One region of the Zestomonas ipomoeae genome, then DNA from elsewhere that is predicted to be linked to it. Evidence: predicted binding sites of a transcription regulator. Region 1 holds the regulator's gene; each other region holds the start of a gene.
What was found. Region 1 encodes FliA, which starts transcription of late flagellar genes. Its sites were predicted from a motif close to CTAAAGTTTNNNNNNNNNNNGCCGNTAA; they were not measured.

Region 1 (5,736 bases):
TCTCATGCCCTCGGTGCACATCCGCGACAACCTCGATCTGCTGCCCAATGCCTACCGCCTGACCCTGATGGGCGTCAGCGTGGCCGAAGCCGAGGTCTATCCGGATCGCGAGCTGGCGATCAACCCAGGTCAGGTATTTGGCACGCTCAACGGTATCGCCGCCAAAGACCCGGCGTTCGGCCTGGAGGCGGTGTGGATCGACCCGACCCAGCGCGACCAGGCGCAATCGCTCGGCTACACCGTGGTGGACGCCAGCACGGTGATCGCCACCCACCTCAACCAGGTGCTGCACAAGCACGCTCATGAGCTCCTGGGGCATGAGGAGGTCCAGCAATTGATGCAATTGCTGGCCAAGAGCTCGCCGAAGCTGGCCGAGGAGCTGGTGCCGGGCATGGTGTCGCTGTCCACCTTGCTCAAGGTACTGCAGGCGTTGTTGCAGGAGCAGGTGCCGGTGCGCGACATCCGCACCATCGCCGAGGCCATCGCCAACGTCGCGCCGAAGAGTCAAGATCCCGCCGCGATGGTGGCCGCGGTGCGAGTCGCGTTGTCCCGCGCCATCGTGCAAAGCGTGGTGGGGCTTGAGCCGGAGCTGCCTGTCATCACGCTCGAGCCAAGGTTGGAACAGATATTGCTGAACAGTCTTCAGAAGGCCGGTCAGGGCAGTGAAGAGGGCATCCTCCTCGAACCCGGCATGGCCGAGAAGCTGCAACGCTCCCTGGTGGAGGCGGCGCAGCGCCAGGAGATGCTCGGCAAGCCGGCAATATTGCTGGTAGCCGGTCCGGTCCGGGCTATGTTGTCGCGATTCGCTCGCCTCGCAGTGCCGAACATGCACGTGCTGGCGTACCAGGAAATACCCGACAACAAGCAGGTCACCATCGTCGCCACTGTGGGACAGAACTGAGGTCCATAGGCCATGCAAGTCAAACGCTTCTTCGCCGCCGATATGCGTCAAGCCATGAAGCTGGTTCGCGATGAACTCGGCGCAGATGCCGCCATCATCGGCACACGCCGGGTTGCCGGCGGCGTCGAGTTGACCGCTGCGCTCGATTACCAGCTGCCGCCGGAGCCGGTTCGCCAGCCGAACCCGGCGCTGGAGGCCGAGCTGCGCAGGACTCAGGCGAAGATCGCCTCGGCCCAGGCCGAACTGGCCGGCAGTGCAGCGACTGCCGGAAAGGACCGCCAACTGCTTGGCGCTTCGGCTCCGGCACCCAAGGCCAAGCCTGCCGTGGCTCCGGCCCCGACACCACGGCCGGTAGCAGCGGCCGCGGCGAAGCCGGCGGCCGATCAGCGCGTGCTCGACGCGATGCGTTTCGAGCTGCACGGCCTGCGCGAGCTGATCGAAGTGCAGCTCGGCTCGATCGCCTGGGGCCAACTGCAGAACCGCCGTCCGCAGCAGGCCAACCTGTGGCGCCGCCTGCAGCGCATGGGGCTTTCCGCCGAACTGTCCCGCGCCCTGCTGGACAAGGTCGCCAACGTCCAGGAGCCGCGCCAGGCCTGGCGCATGCTGCTGGCCCACCTGGCTCATGCGATCAAGACGCTGAAGCAGGAACCGCTGGAGGAGGGCGGGGTGATCGCCCTGGTCGGTCCGGCCGGAATGGGTAAAACCACTACGCTGGCCAAACTGGCGGCCCGTTATGTGCTCAAATACGGCGCCCAGCACATTGCGCTGGTCAGTCTGGACAGCTATCGCATCGGTGCCCAGGAGCAGCTCAAGACCCTGGGGCGCATCCTGAATGTCTCGGTGACCCAGGTGGATCCAGGCCAGTCGTTGACCCAGGCCCTGGCGCCGTTGGCGAAGAAGCGCGTTGTGTTGATCGATACCGCTGGCCTGCCGGCCAGCGATCCGGCCTTGCGCATGCAGTTGGAAACCCTGGCCAGCCGGGGGGTGAAAGCAAAAAATTATCTGGTTTTGGCGGCCACAAGTCAGAGCCAAGTGCTCAAGGCGGCCTACCATAGTTATAAGCGCTGCGGTCTGTCCGGTTGCATTCTGACCAAGCTGGACGAGGCCGCGAGCCTGGGCGAGGTGTTGGGGCTGGCTATTGGCCAGCGTCTGCCGGTAGCCTACCTGACGGACGGGCCGCGCATTCCGGACGATCTGCACCTGCCGCGCAGCCACCAACTGGTGAGCCGGGCCGTCAGCTTGCAGGCACCCGAGGAGCCGAGCGAGGAAGCCATGGCCGACCTGTTCGCCGGCCTGTATCACAACCCGCCGCGCCGCGCCGGGTAGTCAGCGCAGAGGATTTCAACGATGCCTCAGTCGCAGCAAGACAAGGTGTGTAGAGAACATGGGTAGTATGCATCCCGTACAGGTGATAGCGGTGACCGGCGGCAAAGGCGGCGTCGGCAAGACCAACGTGTCGGTCAATCTGTCCATGGCCCTGGCCGATCTCGGTCGGCGGGTCATGCTGCTGGATGCCGACCTGGGGTTGGCCAACGTCGATGTCCTGCTCGGCCTTACGCCGAAGCGCACGCTGGCCGACGTCATTCACGGCGAATGCGAGCTGCGTGACGTGCTCCTGCAAGGCCCCGGCGGCATTCGCATCGTGCCCGCCGCTTCCGGCACCCAGAGCATGGTGCAGCTCTCGCCGCAGCAGCATGCCGGGCTGATCCAGGCCTTCAGCGACATCAGCGACAACCTCGACGTGCTGGTGATCGACACCGCCGCAGGCATCGGCGATGCGGTGGTCAGCTTCGTTCGCGCCGCCCAGGAAGTCATCGTGGTGGTTTGCGACGAGCCGACCTCGATCACCGATGCCTACGCGCTGATCAAGCTGCTCAATCGCGATTACGGCATGAGCCGCTTCCGTGTGCTGGCCAATATGGCCCATAGCCCGCAGGAGGGTCGCAATCTCTTTGCTAAGCTGACCAAGGTCACTGATCGTTTTCTCGATGTGGCCCTCCAATACGTAGGGGCGATTCCCTATGACGAGTCGGTACGCAAAGCCGTGCAGAAGCAGCGAGCGGTGTATGAGGCGTTCCCCCGCTCGAAGTGCGCCCTGGCGTTCAAGGCGATTGCCCAGAAGGTCGACACTTGGCCGCTTCCGGCCAATCCGCGCGGCCACCTGGAGTTCTTCGTCGAGCGCTTGGTGCAGCCAGTAGCAGATTCATCCGTATGACAGCAGCCAGTGGACTTCGTATGTACAACAAGGCACAGGCGAAGGACTCGCAGCATCAACTCATTGAGCGCTATGCCCCGTTGGTCAAGCGCATTGCCTATCACCTGCTGGCGCGTCTGCCGGCCAACGTGCAAGTGGATGATCTGATGCAGGCTGGCATGATCGGCCTGCTCGAAGCTTCGAAGAAATACGATGCTGGCAAGGGGGCCAGCTTCGAAACCTACGCCGGTATCCGCATCCGTGGCGCGATGCTCGACGAGGTGCGCAAGGGCGACTGGGCGCCGCGTTCCGTGCATCGCAACACCCGCATGGTGAGCGACGCCATCAAGGCAATCGAGGCCAGAACCGGTCGAGACGCTAAAGATCAAGAGGTTGCGGCCGAACTCCAATTGAGTCTCGAAGATTACTACGGCATTCTGAGCGACACTTTGGGCAGCCGTTTGTTCAGTTTCGACGATCTCCTCCAGGACGGCGAGCACGGTGGGCTGCGCGAAGACGGCGGCAGTACGCAACCCGAGCCTGCGAGCGAGTTGGAAGACCAGCGCTTCCGCCTGGCGTTGGCCGAAGCCATCGAGAACCTTCCAGAGCGCGAGCGCCTGGTTTTGGCGCTGTACTACGACGAAGAACTGAATCTCAAAGAAATCGGCGAGGTACTGGGCGTCAGCGAATCGAGGGTCAGCCAGTTGCACAGCCAGTGCGCCGCGCGTCTGCGGGCGCGCCTGAGCGAGTGGCGGGCAAGTTGAAGAGCAAGCCGGTTTCGCGATTAAACGGCGTTCTCAGGAACTGAGTGCGTTAGGACTGTACGGAGGTCGACTTGGACAAGAACATGAAAATCCTCATCGTTGACGACTTCTCAACGATGAGACGGATCATCAAGAACCTGCTGCGCGACTTGGGGTTCACCAATACCGCAGAGGCCGACGATGGCACCACCGCGCTGCCCATGCTGCAAAGTGGCAGCTTCGACTTTCTCGTCACCGATTGGAACATGCCCGGCATGACCGGCATCGACCTGCTGCGCGCGGTGCGTGCCGACGAGCGCCTGAAAACGCTTCCGGTGCTGATGGTGACCGCCGAGGCCAAACGCGACCAGATCATCGAAGCGGCCCAGGCCGGGGTGAACGGTTACGTGGTCAAGCCGTTCACGGCCCAGGTACTGAAAGAGAAGATCGAAAAGATATTCGAGCGGGTCAACGGCTGATGCCTGCCGCGAGGGCGCTATGGAACACGAAGACTCCCAACTGGGTGACGTTGAGTCGACCCTGAAAGCCAATGCCCGTGAGCTGGTCAATAGCCTGGAACGAGGCAATTTCAGCGAAGCGGTGCAGTTCATTCACGAGCTCAACAAAGTGCGTGATCGCGGCCTTTATCAAGAGGTCGGCAAGCTGACCCGTGAGCTGCACAACGCCATCGTCAACTTCCAGCTCGACCCTCGGGTGCCACATGCCAAGGAAGTCTCGCAGATCGCCGACGCGACCGAGCGCCTGAACTACGTGGTGCAGATGACCGAGAAAGCGGCCAATCGCACCATGGATTTGGTGGAGGAGTGCGCTCCGCTGGTCAACGATCTTAACGACGAGGCGCAGAGCCTGGGAGCCGACTGGGGCCGTTTCATGCGCCGGGAAATGAGCGCGGACGGTTTTCGTGAGTTGGCCAAGCGCATCGAACTGTTCCTGACCCGCAGCGAGCGCGACAGCGGCAAGCTCTCCAGCCACCTCAACGACATCCTTCTGGCGCAGGATTACCAGGACCTCACCGGCCAGGTGATCAAGCGGGTGACCCAACTGGTGACCGAGGTGGAAAGCAACCTGCTCAAGCTGGTGCTGATGGCCAGCCAGGTGGATCGCTTCGCCGGCATCCAGCACGATCAAGAGTCATTGCAAGCCGATCAGAAAAAACAACAACAAAAAGCGTCCTCCCAAGGTGAAGGTCCGCAGATTAATGCCGATAAGCGTGAAGACGTCGCGTCCAGCCAGGACGACGTCGACGATCTGCTATCCAGCCTGGGTTTTTAGGGGAGCATCCATATGAGCTTCGACGCCGATGAAGAAATCCTCCAGGACTTCCTGGTAGAGGCCGGCGAGATTCTCGAACAATTGTCCGAGCAGTTGGTTGAGCTTGAGAGCCGCCCGGACGACACGGGGTTGCTCAATGCCATTTTTCGCGGCTTCCACACCGTCAAGGGTGGGGCCGGCTTTCTCCAGCTGAACGAACTGGTCGAGTGCTGCCACATCGCCGAGAACGTCTTCGACATCTTGCGCAAGGGCGAGCGGCGCGTCGACTCGGAGCTCATGGATGTCGTCCTGCAGGCACTGGACGCGGTTAACGAAATGTTCGGCCAGGTGCGCGAGCGCACCGAACCGACACCGGCTTCCCCCGAACTGCTCGCGGCCCTGGCGCGCCTGGCCGAGCCGGCCGGTGCCGAGGAAGCCAGCGCACCGGCGGTGGAGGCTGAGCCAGAGCCGGAACCCGAACCGGAGCCGGTCGCTCCGGCGGCATCCAGCGACATCACCGACAGTGAATTCGAGAAACTGCTCGATGCCCTCGGCGACGAGCCTGCGCCGGCGGCCAGTGCGCCAGCGCCGGCAGCGGGCGGCGACGAGATCACCGACGACGAATT
Region 2 (5,736 bases), 180 kb from region 1:
AGGTCACTGCCTTGGCGCTTGACCCGTGCGGGATGAGTTCAGGGGAGGGATGAAATGAGCAGGCTAGCCGATCAACTGGTGGCCCAGGTATTGCGCCTGCAGGTGAGCCTGCAGGCCAGCGGCGCGCGCCTGGCTGCCGGGACCGACCCGGAAGCATTGCACGATCTGCGCATCGCGCTGCGTACCCTGCGCAGCCTGTTGCGCCCGCTGCGCGAGCTACCGGGTAGCGAGGCCCTGGAGCAAGCCGCTGTCGAGCTGGCGCGGTCGAGCGGACCGTTGCGAGACGAAGAAGTCTGGCTGGAGGAGTTGCGCCGGCTGGAACGGTCCGCGGCACACCAGGCGGCGTTGACGGACGGCTATCGTGGGTTGCTCGAGGGAGCGGCGTTGCGGCGGCTGCATGAAACCCTGGACGCCTGGCCCGGGCACCTCCGGCAGGCACAGCGCCAAGGCCTGCTAAAGGGGTTGCGCAATCGGCTGCGCAAGCGCTTGGGCAAGCAGCGCAGGCGCCTGGAGCGGGCATTGCGCGATCCGGCCCATGATCGTCATCGCCTGCGGTTGCTAGTCAAGCGTGTGCGCTACGGTGCCGAGCGCTACCCGCAGTTGGCCGGGGTATCCTCGTCGGCATGGTTGGCATTGAAACAGGCGCAGTCAGCCTTGGGCGGCTGGCACGACCGCCTGCAATGGTTGGCACGCGCGGAGCGGGACCCGTCCCTGACGCCGCTGGCGGCGGTCTGGCGAGAAGCCTTGCACACCGCGGAGCGGGAAAGCGACCAGGCACTGCTCTCATTGCAGAAGCACCTCCGCGACGGATAATGCCCTGGTGTCATTTCCGCCGATAGATTGGCCTGAGTGCCATCTTTGCTCCCTATCCTCTGCCACCGGCCACCGATAAGATCGCCCGGTAGTCCACGTCATCGAGGTAAGCATGACTTTTTCCGAGCTGATCCAGGCGGTGCGTCGCCATCCCGACGCGGTAGTCGTCCCCGAGACCTGGGGGCAGGGGCGCGCCGGATTCGGCGGCCTGGCTGTGGCCATGGTCTATGAAGCGATGCGTGCCCGGGTGCCCTCCGGACGTCCGGTGCGATCGCTGGCGATCACGTTCGTCGGCCCGCTGTCGGTGAATACGCCGACGCGCTTCGAGGTCGAGGTGTTGCGCGAGGGCAAGGCAGTCAGCCAGGTGCTCGGCAAAGCGCTGCAGAACGACCAGGTGGTGACCCTGGTACAGGGCAGCTTCGGCGCGTCACGGGAGTCGGCGGTTGCGGTCGAGGCCGAGGCCGCACCCTCCATGAAGGCACTCGAGACGTGCCAGGAACTGCCCTACGTCAAGGGCGTTACCCCGGAATTCACTCGCTATCTGGCGATGCGCTGGGGTGTCGGCGGCATGCCGTTCACCAATAATCCGTCGCGAGAGATGGGCGGCTGGGTGCGCTTGCGCGACCACCCGCACGAGCCGGTGGACGAGGCGCACCTGCTGGCGCTGGTCGACGCCTGGCCGCCAGCCACATTGCCGCACCTGCGCACCCCGGTGCCGGGCAGTTCGCTGACCTGGACCATCGAGTTCGTGCAGCCCAGCCCGCGGTTGAGCACCCAGGATTGGTGCCTGTATCGGGCAACCATCGAGCACGCCCGCGATGGCTATGGGCATATCGCCGCCGCCCTGTGGAGCCCGGCGGGTGAGCTGGTGGCGCTGAGCCGGCAGACCGTGACGGTGTTCGGCTGAAACCAGCGGCCCGGAGCGTCTCGAACGGAACGCCCCGCCCCGGCCACGCGATCAGCAGGCCGTTGAAAAACGACCTGCATCGCGTTGGCAATACTGCATTTTTCAACGCCCTGTTAGAGCTTCAACTGCCGGATTGCCTTGCTCAGGTCGCTGGATAGGCTGGCCAGTTCCGCGCTGGTGGCGGCGGAGTCGACGGTCTGATTCACCGTCTGTTCGGTGACGTCGCGAATACCCACCACGGAGCGGCTCATTTCCTCGGCGACCTGGCTCTGTTGTTCGGCGGCCACGGCAATCTGGGTATTGCTGTCGCGCATCTGCGCCACTGCACCGGCAATCGCCGCCAATGCCTCGCCGGCTTCCTCGGCTTGCTCCACGCAGCCATCGGCCTTCAGCGAACTTTCCTGCATGAACTCCACGGCGTCGCGGGTGCCGGATTGCAGGGCGGCAATCATCTGGGTGATTTCGTCGGTAGAGTCCTGCACGCGCTTGGCGAGATTGCGCACCTCGTCGGCAACCACGGCGAAACCGCGGCCCATCTCGCCGGCGCGGGCTGCCTCGATGGCCGCATTGAGGGCGAGCAGGTTGGTTTGTTCGGCAATTCCGTGGATCTCATTGACCACGCTGCTGATGCGCTGGCTGTCTTCGGCCAGCTTCTGGATCATCTCGGCGGTCTGCTGGACCCCGCTGGACAGCCCGGCGATGGATTGGCTGACGCGCCCGACCACCTGCTGGCCGGCGCCGGCCAGTTGATCGGCGTTCTTCGACTGATCGCGGGTGTCCGCCGCGTGCCGGGCGATGTTGTGAACGGTGGCGGACATTTCGTTGATTGCCGTGGCGGCTTGGTCCGTCTCGCTCTGCTGGGCGAGCATGCCCTGGCGCACCTCGGTCATGCTCTTGGCCAGGCGCTTGGCGCCCTCATCGAGGCGTTCGGCGGACTGGGCGACGGTGCTCACCACGCGCTGGTAGCCGGCCTGCATGGCGTTGAACGCATTGGCCATCTGCCCGACCTCGTCGCGGCAGTCGAGCGGTACGCGGGCGGATAGGTCGCCGCTCTTCTCCACGTGCAGCATTACATCTTTGAGGGTGTTGAGGTGAGTGAGCAGGAAGTGGATCAGTAGCTGCGAGGCGGCCAGCAGCATCAGCATCAGCAGCCCGACGACCCAGGCATAGCTGAAGGCGCGGTCGGCGAAGACCTGGGACAAGCTCGGCGCGCGGGCCAGCACGGCCACCCGCTGGCCCTCGCCCAGATCGAGCACCTGGGCACCGATCAGTGGATCCTTGCCGAACAGGGCGTCATGTTCCAAGGCAACCCAGCCGCGGCCACGGGCCAGTGCGGCACCGTCGCTGCTGCCCAGACGCGGCGTTTCGCCGGCGGCGAAGCGCAGCAACTGTGCCTGGTTGGGTAGTGCCTGGCCGGTCGGCCAGCCGGAGAGCACCTGCGCCTGGGCTTGCGCGGCCGCCTGGGCTTGGGTCGCGCGACCCTGTTGCTCCAGATGCATGGCATAGAGCACCAGCAGCAGGCTGGTGAAGAAGGCGACCGCGTTCACGGCCCAGAACTTGTATTTCAGAGAGATATCGCGAATCCAGGCGCTCATGGTGTTCTCTTTGTTCAATTGAGCCGATCGGGGATTGCCGAGGAAGTGGCATAGTGCCGAATGGCCGGGCGCGGGCCGTTGACACGGATCAAGCCCGGTCCGAACAGGTTAACGGCCTTCCTGCGCAGCTCTTGAGGGAGGCGGCGTGCGATTTTCATGGACTTTCTTCCGGTCCTGGCGGCGGAGTCGGCTGCTTCGCCGCGGCGGCAGGTCAGTCCCGCTCAGCCGGTTGTGCGCATGGCAGCTCCGGCAGACCGAAGAACGCCCTGGCGCAGGCGCTGGTGTGGGCGGCAAGTCGCTCGATCGACTCGCTGCGATGCGTGGCCACCACGCGCAGTACCTCCGGGAGAAACGCCGGCTCGTTATGTCCGCTCTTTGGCTTGGGCCGCAGGCTGCGTGGCAGCAGGTAGGGGGCGTCGCTCTCGAGCATCAGGCGGCCGACGGGAATTTCCCGCACCAGCGAATGCAGATGGGTACCGCGGCGTTCGTCGCAGATCCAGCCGGTGATGCCGATGTGCAGGTCTAGATCCAGGTAGCCGAACAGTGCGCGCTTCTCACCGGTGAAACAGTGCACGACCGCCGCCGGCAGGCGGTCGCGGTAGTGGCGCAGGATCGCCAGCAGGCGCTGATCGGCGTCGCGTTCGTGGAGGAAGACCGGCATGCCCAGTTCCACGGCGAGGGCCAGTTGTTCCTCCAGCGCTTTTTCCTGCTGCGGGCGCGGGGAGAAGTCGCGGTTGAAGTCCAGACCGCATTCGCCCACGGCGCGCACCCGCGGCTCCTGTAGCAGGGCGCGTAACTGAACGGCGTTGGCGCTGTTCCACTCGCTGGCATCGTGGGGATGCACGCCGGCGGTGCTGAACAGCCGCTGCGCGGATTCATCCAGTTCCTGGCAGAGGGCCAGCGCCTGCTCGCTATCCGCCAGGCTGGTGCCGGTCAGCATCAATTGCACGACGCCTGCGGCGTAAGCGCGAGCGAGCAGTGCCTCACGTTCCCGAGCGAAGCTTGCGTGGGTCAGATTGACGCCAATGTCGATGAGTTGCATGGTGCCTACCTTGGAGGAGTGGTTCCAGTGAAGGGTTTTAAAGAGAAACTCTTTGATTTTCAGTTATTTGAAGCGGCTTTATCAATTTCACATGATGTCTGCGGCTGGCGTTCGCGCCCTGCCTGTGCCAACCTCCGCGCCCCGCGCGGGCTGCGGCGTTCGCTTCCGAGAGAGCCATGATTCGACCTCTATTGCTTCTGCTGTGTCTGCTGGTGCTCATGCCTCAGCTGGCAGTCGCGCGCGTGGTCGGGCCGCCGGAAACCTGGCAGTCGGGCAAGACCCGCGATCTGGCGGAGATTCGCAGCGGCGGCGTGTTGCGAGTATTGATCAACCAGAGTCGTAACAGCTCGGGAGAGGTCAAGGGGCAGCCGATCGGCAGCGAATATCCGCGTTTGCGCGCCTTCGAGCAATTCCTCAATCGCAACGCCGGGGAGGGGCGGCGACTGACCCTGAAGATCGTCCCGCTGGCTAAGGACCGCTTGTTTGCGGCGCTGCAGCGAGGCGAGGGTGACCTCGTCGTACCGGGCGAGCTGTTTGCCGAGCGCCCGCGGGGCATCAGCGGCAGTGCGGCAATCCTGCGGCAGGTTCCACTGGTGATCGTCGGCCGCCAGGGCGATCGGCGCTACCAGCGCTTCGAGCAACTGTCCGGGCGCAGTATCGCTCTGCCGATCGGCAGTGCCGCCGGGGCGGCGTTGCGTTCGATCAACCTGCAACTGGCCGAGCACGGCAAGGCGCCGATACTCATCGAGTGGGTCGATCCAAGCCTGGCGGTGGAAGACGTGCTGGAGATGGTCCAGGCGGGCATTTATCCGCTGACCGCCGTGGAACAACCGATTGCCGAGCGCTGGGCCAAGGTCTTGCCGAAGCTGCGCATCGAACGGCACTTGGTGTTGGCCAACCAGGGCGACATCGGCTGGTTCATGTTGCGCGACGCGACCATGCTGCGTGCCAGCGTCGACCGCTTTCTCAAGGGCTACCACGGCTCTTCCAACCAGGACGCGGCCTTCCAGCGCATCTACCGGCGTTTGTACAAAGTGCACTTCCCGCTGGCACGAGCCGATCGCCAGCGCTTGGAAAAGGTCCGCCCGGTGCTGCAGCGGCATGCCCAGCAGGAGGACATGGACTGGTTGGCGCTGGCCGCGCTGGCCTACAAGGAATCGACCCTCAACCCGGCCGCGCGCGGTGCGGGGGGCGCGACGGGCCTGCTGCAGATCACACCGGTGGCGGCGCGCAGCGTCGGCATAGGCGACTACCGGAGCCTGGATGGCAACGTCCAGGCTGGCGTGCGCTACCTGGCGCGCATTCGCCGCAATTTCTTCGCCAGTGCCCGGCTCAACGACCGCGAGCGCATGGCTTTCATGCTGGCCGGCTACAACATG
Region 3 (5,736 bases), on a different contig from region 1:
CCACGCTGCGGAAGATGCGCAACAGGCGGATATCGAAGTCGCTGACCTGGGCGAGGGGATCGGCACGGTGACTGCTCATTGTTTAGTGCTCGGCAAACTTAAGATCGAAAAAATTGAATTTCACTGACTTTAGGCCCGTGGCACTGTTTCTCGCAAGAACCTGTAGGGGCGAATTCATTCGCCCGCGGGCCCCCTGATTCAGGCGAATGATTTCGCCCCTACCGGAGCCGCTGTCATGAACATGTCGCAAACCAGCACCCCGCCGCTGAGCAGCCAGCTCAAGCTGGACGCCCACTGGATGCCGTTCTCCGCCAACCGCAACTTCCAGCGCGACCCGCGGCTGATCGTCGCTGCCGAAGGCAGCTGGTTGACCGACGAGCACGGCCGCAAGGTCTACGACAGCCTCTCCGGCCTGTGGACCTGCGGTGCCGGTCATTCGCGCAAGGAAATCCAGGAAGCCGTGGCCCGGCAGCTTGGCACCCTCGACTATTCGCCGGGCTTCCAGTACGGCCATCCGCTGTCGTTCCAGTTGGCGGAGAAGCTCGCCGAGCTGACGCCTGGCGAGCTGAACCACGTGTTCTTTACCAACTCCGGTTCCGAGTGCGCCGACACCGCGGTGAAGATGGCCCGCGCCTACTGGCGCCTCAAGGGCCAGGCCAGCAAGACCAAGCTGATCGGCCGCGCCCGTGGCTACCACGGGGTGAACATCGCCGGCACCAGCCTCGGTGGCATCAACGGCAACCGCAAGACCTTCGGCCAACTGATGGACGTCGACCACCTGCCGCATACCCTGCAACCGGGGCTGGCGTTCACCAGGGGCATGGCCGAGACCGGCGGCGTCGAGCTGGCCAACGAGCTGCTCAAGCTGATCGAACTGCACGACGCCTCCAACATCGCCGCGGTGATCGTAGAGCCCATGGCCGGCTCCGCCGGCGTGCTGGTGCCGCCCAAGGGCTACCTGCAACGCCTGCGGGAAATCTGCGATCAGCACAACATCCTGCTGATCTTCGACGAGGTCATCACCGGCTTCGGCCGCATGGGTCGCATGACCGGCGCGGAATACTTCGGCGTGACGCCGGACCTGATGAACGTCGCCAAGCAGATCACCAACGGTGCCATCCCCATGGGCGCGGTGATCGCCAGCCGGGAGATCTATCAGACCTTCATGAACCAGCCGACCCCCGAGTACGCCGTGGAATTCCCCCACGGCTACACCTACTCGGCGCACCCGGTAGCCTGCGCCGCCGGCCTTGCCGCGCTGGAGCTGTTGCAGAAGGAAAGCCTGGTGCAACAGGCCGCCGAGCTGGCGCCGCATTTCGAAACCGCGCTGCACGGGCTCAAAGGTGCCAAGCACGTGGTCGACATCCGCAACTGCGGTCTGGCCGGCGCCCTGCAGATCGCCCCGCGCGACGGCGACCCCATCGTGCGACCGTTCGAAGCCGGCATGGCGCTGTGGAAGGCCGGCTTCTACGTGCGCTTCGGCGGCGACACCCTGCAGTTCGGCCCGACCTTCAACGCCAAGCCGGACGACCTCGACCGCCTGTTCAACGCTGTGGGCGAGGTGTTGAACGGACTGAATTGATGTAGGGGCGAATTTATTCGCCTGATATGTACGGGCTGATCACGGTGTCGCCTGCGGATTCGCCCCTCTCTCCAGCCCTCTCCCGCGAGGAGAGAGGGGGAATGCACCACCCCCCGCAACCGCCAAGCCAAACACCAAAACCCCTTCGTCCGCGAAGGCCAACGAACACAGACACGCTTAGCAGAGAGCCACCCATGACCACCATCCCGCACCTGATCCACGGCGAACGCGTCCAAGGCACCGGCCGCAGTGCCGCCGTGTTCAACCCCTCCACTGGCCAGTCCGACAGCCAGGTCGCCCTGGCCGACCGCGCCACCATCCAGCAGGCCATCGATTCCGCCAAGGCCGCCTTCCCGGCCTGGCGCAACACCCCGCCGGCCAAGCGCGCCCAGGTGCTGTACCGCTTCAAGCAACTGCTGGAACAGAACGAAGCGCAGATCGCCCAGCTGATCAGCCAGGAACACGGCAAGACCCTCGAAGACGCCGCCGGCGAACTCAAGCGCGGCATCGAGAACGTCGAGTACGCCTGCGCCGCCCCGGAAATCCTCAAGGGCGAATATAGCCGCAACGTCGGCCCGAACATCGACGCCTGGAGCGACTTCCAGCCGCTGGGCGTGGTGGCCGGCATCACCCCGTTCAACTTCCCGGCCATGGTGCCGCTGTGGATGTACCCGTTGGCCATCGCCTGCGGCAACTGCTTCATCCTCAAGCCCTCCGAGCGCGACCCCAGCTCCACCCTGCTGATCGCCGAACTGCTGCACCAGGCCGGCCTGCCCAAGGGCGTGCTCAACGTTGTCAACGGCGACAAGGAAGCGGTGGACGCGCTGATCGAGGCGCCCGAGGTCAAAGCCATCAGCTTCGTCGGCTCCACCCCCATCGCCGAGTACATCTATGCCGAGGGCGCCAAGCGCGGTAAGCGCGTGCAGGCCCTGGGCGGCGCCAAGAACCACGCCGTGCTGATGCCCGACGCCGACCTGGACAACGCCGTCAGCGCGCTGATGGGCGCGGCCTACGGCTCCTGCGGCGAGCGCTGCATGGCCATCTCCGTGGCCGTCTGCGTGGGCGACCAGATCGCCGATGCCCTGGTGGAGAAGATCGTCCCGCAGATCAAGGGCCTGAAAGTGGGCGCCGGCACCTGCAGTGGCCTGGACATGGGCCCGCTGGTCACCGCCGCCGCCCGCGACAAGGTGGTCGGCTACATCGACGACGGCGTGGCCGCCGGTGCCGAGCTGGTGGTGGACGGCCGCGGCTACCGCGTGTCCGGCCATGAAGATGGCTACTTCGTCGGCGGCACCCTGTTCGACCGGGTGACCCCGGACATGCGCATCTACCAGGAAGAAATCTTCGGCCCGGTGCTGTGCATCGTGCGGGTCGACAGCCTGGAAGCGGCCATGCAACTGATCAATGACCACGAATACGGCAACGGCACCTGCATCTTCACCCGCGACGGCGAAGCGGCGCGGCTGTTCTGCGACGAGATCGAAGTCGGCATGGTCGGCGTCAATGTGCCCCTGCCCGTGCCGGTGGCCTACCACAGCTTCGGCGGCTGGAAGCGCTCCCTGTTCGGCGACCTGCACGCCTACGGCCCGGACGGCGTGCGCTTCTACACCCGCCGCAAAGCCATCACCCAACGCTGGCCACAGCGCGCCAGCCATGAGGCGGCGCAGTTTGCATTCCCCAGCAACGGCTAAGCGGGTAGGGCGGTAAGGCAAAGGCCAGTCGGGAGACTGGCCTTTTGTTTTCCGGCGCCTACTTGTCATCGCTACGCGAGAATATCGTTCGCCGGCTCAAGTATGGCCTTTTGCTGCCGTTAACTCCGGACAAGCCAGACTGTCGCTTCGGTATGGCAAGGGAACTGCGTTCGCCAATAGGGATGCCGTAATGGCGCTCACGCTCACCAATGTCTCTTCGCTCGGCATTCAGCGCAGCCTGAACGAGAACGCGCGCGCGTTGGAGACCTCGATGCAGCGCCTGGCCACCGGCTACCGCATCAACAGCGCCAAGGACGATGCCGCCGGGCTGCAGATCGCCAATCGCCTGAGCAGCCAGATCAGCGGAATGAAAGTGGCCATGCGCAACGCCAACGACGGCATCTCCCTGGCGCAGACCGCCGAGGGCGCCCTGCAGCAATCCACCAGTATCCTGCAACGCATGCGCGACCTCGCCCTGCAGGCCGCCAACGGCTCCAACGCGGGCAGCGAACGTAGCGCCCTGCAGCAGGAGGTTGCGCAGCTCCAGCAGGAGCTTGGCCGCATCGCTGAAACCACCAGCTTCGCCGGGCGCAAGCTGTTCGACGGCAGCTTCGGCTCCCGCGCCCTGCAGGTGGGCGCCAACGCGCTCGAAACCCTGTCCGTTTCCCTCGGCAGCTACGGGGCCGAGGATCTGGGCGTGGCCGCGCGCGACCTGGTCAACGGCGATGCCGGCGCGGCAAGCAGCGACCAGTTGGGCGGGCTGCTGGCGCAGAACGGCACGCTCGCGGACAACCTGGTGACCGGACAACTGAGCCTCTACGGGCGAACCACGCAGACCTTCGCGGTGGCGGGCTCGGCCAAGGCGGTCGCCAGCAGCATCAACCGGCGCTACGACATGACCGGCGTGTCCGCCGATGCGCGCACCGTGCTGCGACTGGACTTCAGCGAAGACGACACCTACACGTTCGATCTGTACGGCGCCAACAGCAAGGCGGTGAGCATCCATGCCATCGTCAAGGACGGCAACCTCGACCTGATGGCCGAAGCCATCAACGCCCATGCCGTGGCCACCGGCATCAGCGCGCGCGTCGAGGAAGGTGCACTGTGGCTGACCAGCGAAGCCGGCGACGACATCGCCCTGGAAAACCTGCTTTCGGACGACACCGGTACCGTCGATGCGCAGGCTTACAACTACGATGGTGACGAAAAGCTGACGGCTGCGCTGGCCACCCTCACCGACGGTTCGGCGCTGCGCGCCATCGGCGTGGTGCGCCTGAGCAGCACCCAGGCCTTCCGCACCCAGGCCAGCACCGCGACCATAGACGGCAGCACCGCCACCAAGACAAGCAGCCTGAGCCGGGTCAGCGATATCGACCTGCTGACCAGCATGGGCGCCCAGGCCGCCATCGGCGTCATCGACGGCGCGCTCGGCCTGGTGGACAGCGCCCGCGCCGAGCTGGGCGCGATACAGAACCGGCTCGCCTACACCATCGAAAACCTGGGCAACATCTCCGAAAACCTGTCCGCGGCCCGCAGCCGCATCATGGATACCGACTACGCCGCCGAAGTCTCCGAACTGGTCCGCCGGCAGATCCTGCAACAGGCCGCCACCGCCATCCTGGCGCAGGCCAACCAGCGCTCCCAGGCGATATTGGTTTTGTTGCAGGGGCTTTGAGTCGGCTGGGGTTGTGCTGTATTCACCCATACGCCAACCGCACTCAGCGCTTTCAGCCGCAATGAGATCGAGAGTCGATAGCGGGTGCTTCTACACTCGCCGCAAAGCCATCACCCAACGCTGGCCGCAGCGCGCCAGCCACTAGGCGGCGCAGTTTGCGTTTCCGAGTAGTGGGTAAGCGGGTAGGGTGGTAGTGCAGAAAGGCCAGTCGGGAGACTGGCCTTTTGCTATTTATTCATGTTGAAGAAAAATTCAAGATCAGAGTTTAGTGTTCTGCCCTTGTAATATCCTTCATAGTTTAGCTCCTGCTTAGTAATCCCTGTTTCCTCTTCAGTGTAGACTCTAAAGTAAAGATGGTTCAGTGGGTTTGATATGGCGTGCTTTTCGAAGCTTATCCAGTTTGCCAGGATTGATGTGACATGTTTGTTAGCAGATTTGTAGCTATTTCTCTCGCTGAGAAATAATTTAACGCAGGCGCTGACTACTGCAAATTTTCCATAGCGTACACCTTGACCATATGCGGCCATGCCAAAGCGATCATCTTTATGGCGGCTCAAGTCTCTCTCTATGTCAAATAAGTGTTGATAGCAAACATAGGCGTAGAAATACTCAAAAAACCTATTGGAGTCATTTAAGAATTTACTAAAGTTTTCTTCTTGAAATAAGCGCTTTGAGCTGGTTCTGCGGGCTTGTGCTGCAAGACCGTCGCAAGTCATGGCGAGTCGAAGTAACGTTTCTCTGTCTACTATGAGGGATCGATTGATATAGCGATCTCGAATTCCGTCTGC

Region 2: a site for FliA is predicted at 3,424-3,451, ahead of ACWKV7_RS00785 (methyl-accepting chemotaxis protein). Genes of this name have one in related genera too.
Region 3: a site for FliA is predicted at 3,369-3,396, ahead of ACWKV7_RS19930 (flagellin N-terminal helical domain-containing protein). Genes of this name have one in related genera too.

What each region holds. Positions count from the first base shown of each region.
Region 1 covers NZ_JBSKHQ010000001.1:357,391-363,126, reverse strand. Annotated here, with positions in the region: gene flhA (flagellar biosynthesis protein FlhA) at 1-901, shown strand, start outside; gene flhF (flagellar biosynthesis GTPase FlhF) at 914-2,227, shown strand; gene fleN (flagellar synthesis regulator FleN) at 2,286-3,116, shown strand; gene fliA (RNA polymerase sigma factor FliA) at 3,113-3,859, shown strand; gene ACWKV7_RS01535 (chemotaxis response regulator CheY) at 3,943-4,317, shown strand; gene ACWKV7_RS01530 (protein phosphatase CheZ) at 4,337-5,131, shown strand; gene ACWKV7_RS01525 (chemotaxis protein CheA) at 5,144-5,736, shown strand, end outside.
Region 2 covers NZ_JBSKHQ010000001.1:177,251-182,986, reverse strand. Annotated here, with positions in the region: gene ACWKV7_RS00800 (transglutaminase TgpA family protein) at 1-36, shown strand, start outside; gene ACWKV7_RS00795 (CHAD domain-containing protein) at 55-813, shown strand; gene ACWKV7_RS00790 (acyl-CoA thioesterase) at 926-1,720, shown strand; gene ACWKV7_RS00785 (methyl-accepting chemotaxis protein) at 1,834-3,315, opposite strand; gene ACWKV7_RS00780 (TatD family hydrolase) at 3,527-4,357, opposite strand; gene ACWKV7_RS00775 (MltF family protein) at 4,534-5,736, shown strand, end outside.
Region 3 covers NZ_JBSKHQ010000021.1:62,319-68,054, forward strand. Annotated here, with positions in the region: gene ACWKV7_RS19915 (LysR family transcriptional regulator) at 1-79, opposite strand, end outside; gene aptA (omega-aminotransferase AptA) at 236-1,582, shown strand; gene mmsA (CoA-acylating methylmalonate-semialdehyde dehydrogenase) at 1,777-3,273, shown strand; gene ACWKV7_RS19930 (flagellin N-terminal helical domain-containing protein) at 3,464-4,948, shown strand; gene ACWKV7_RS19935 (AIPR family protein) at 5,176-5,736, opposite strand, start outside.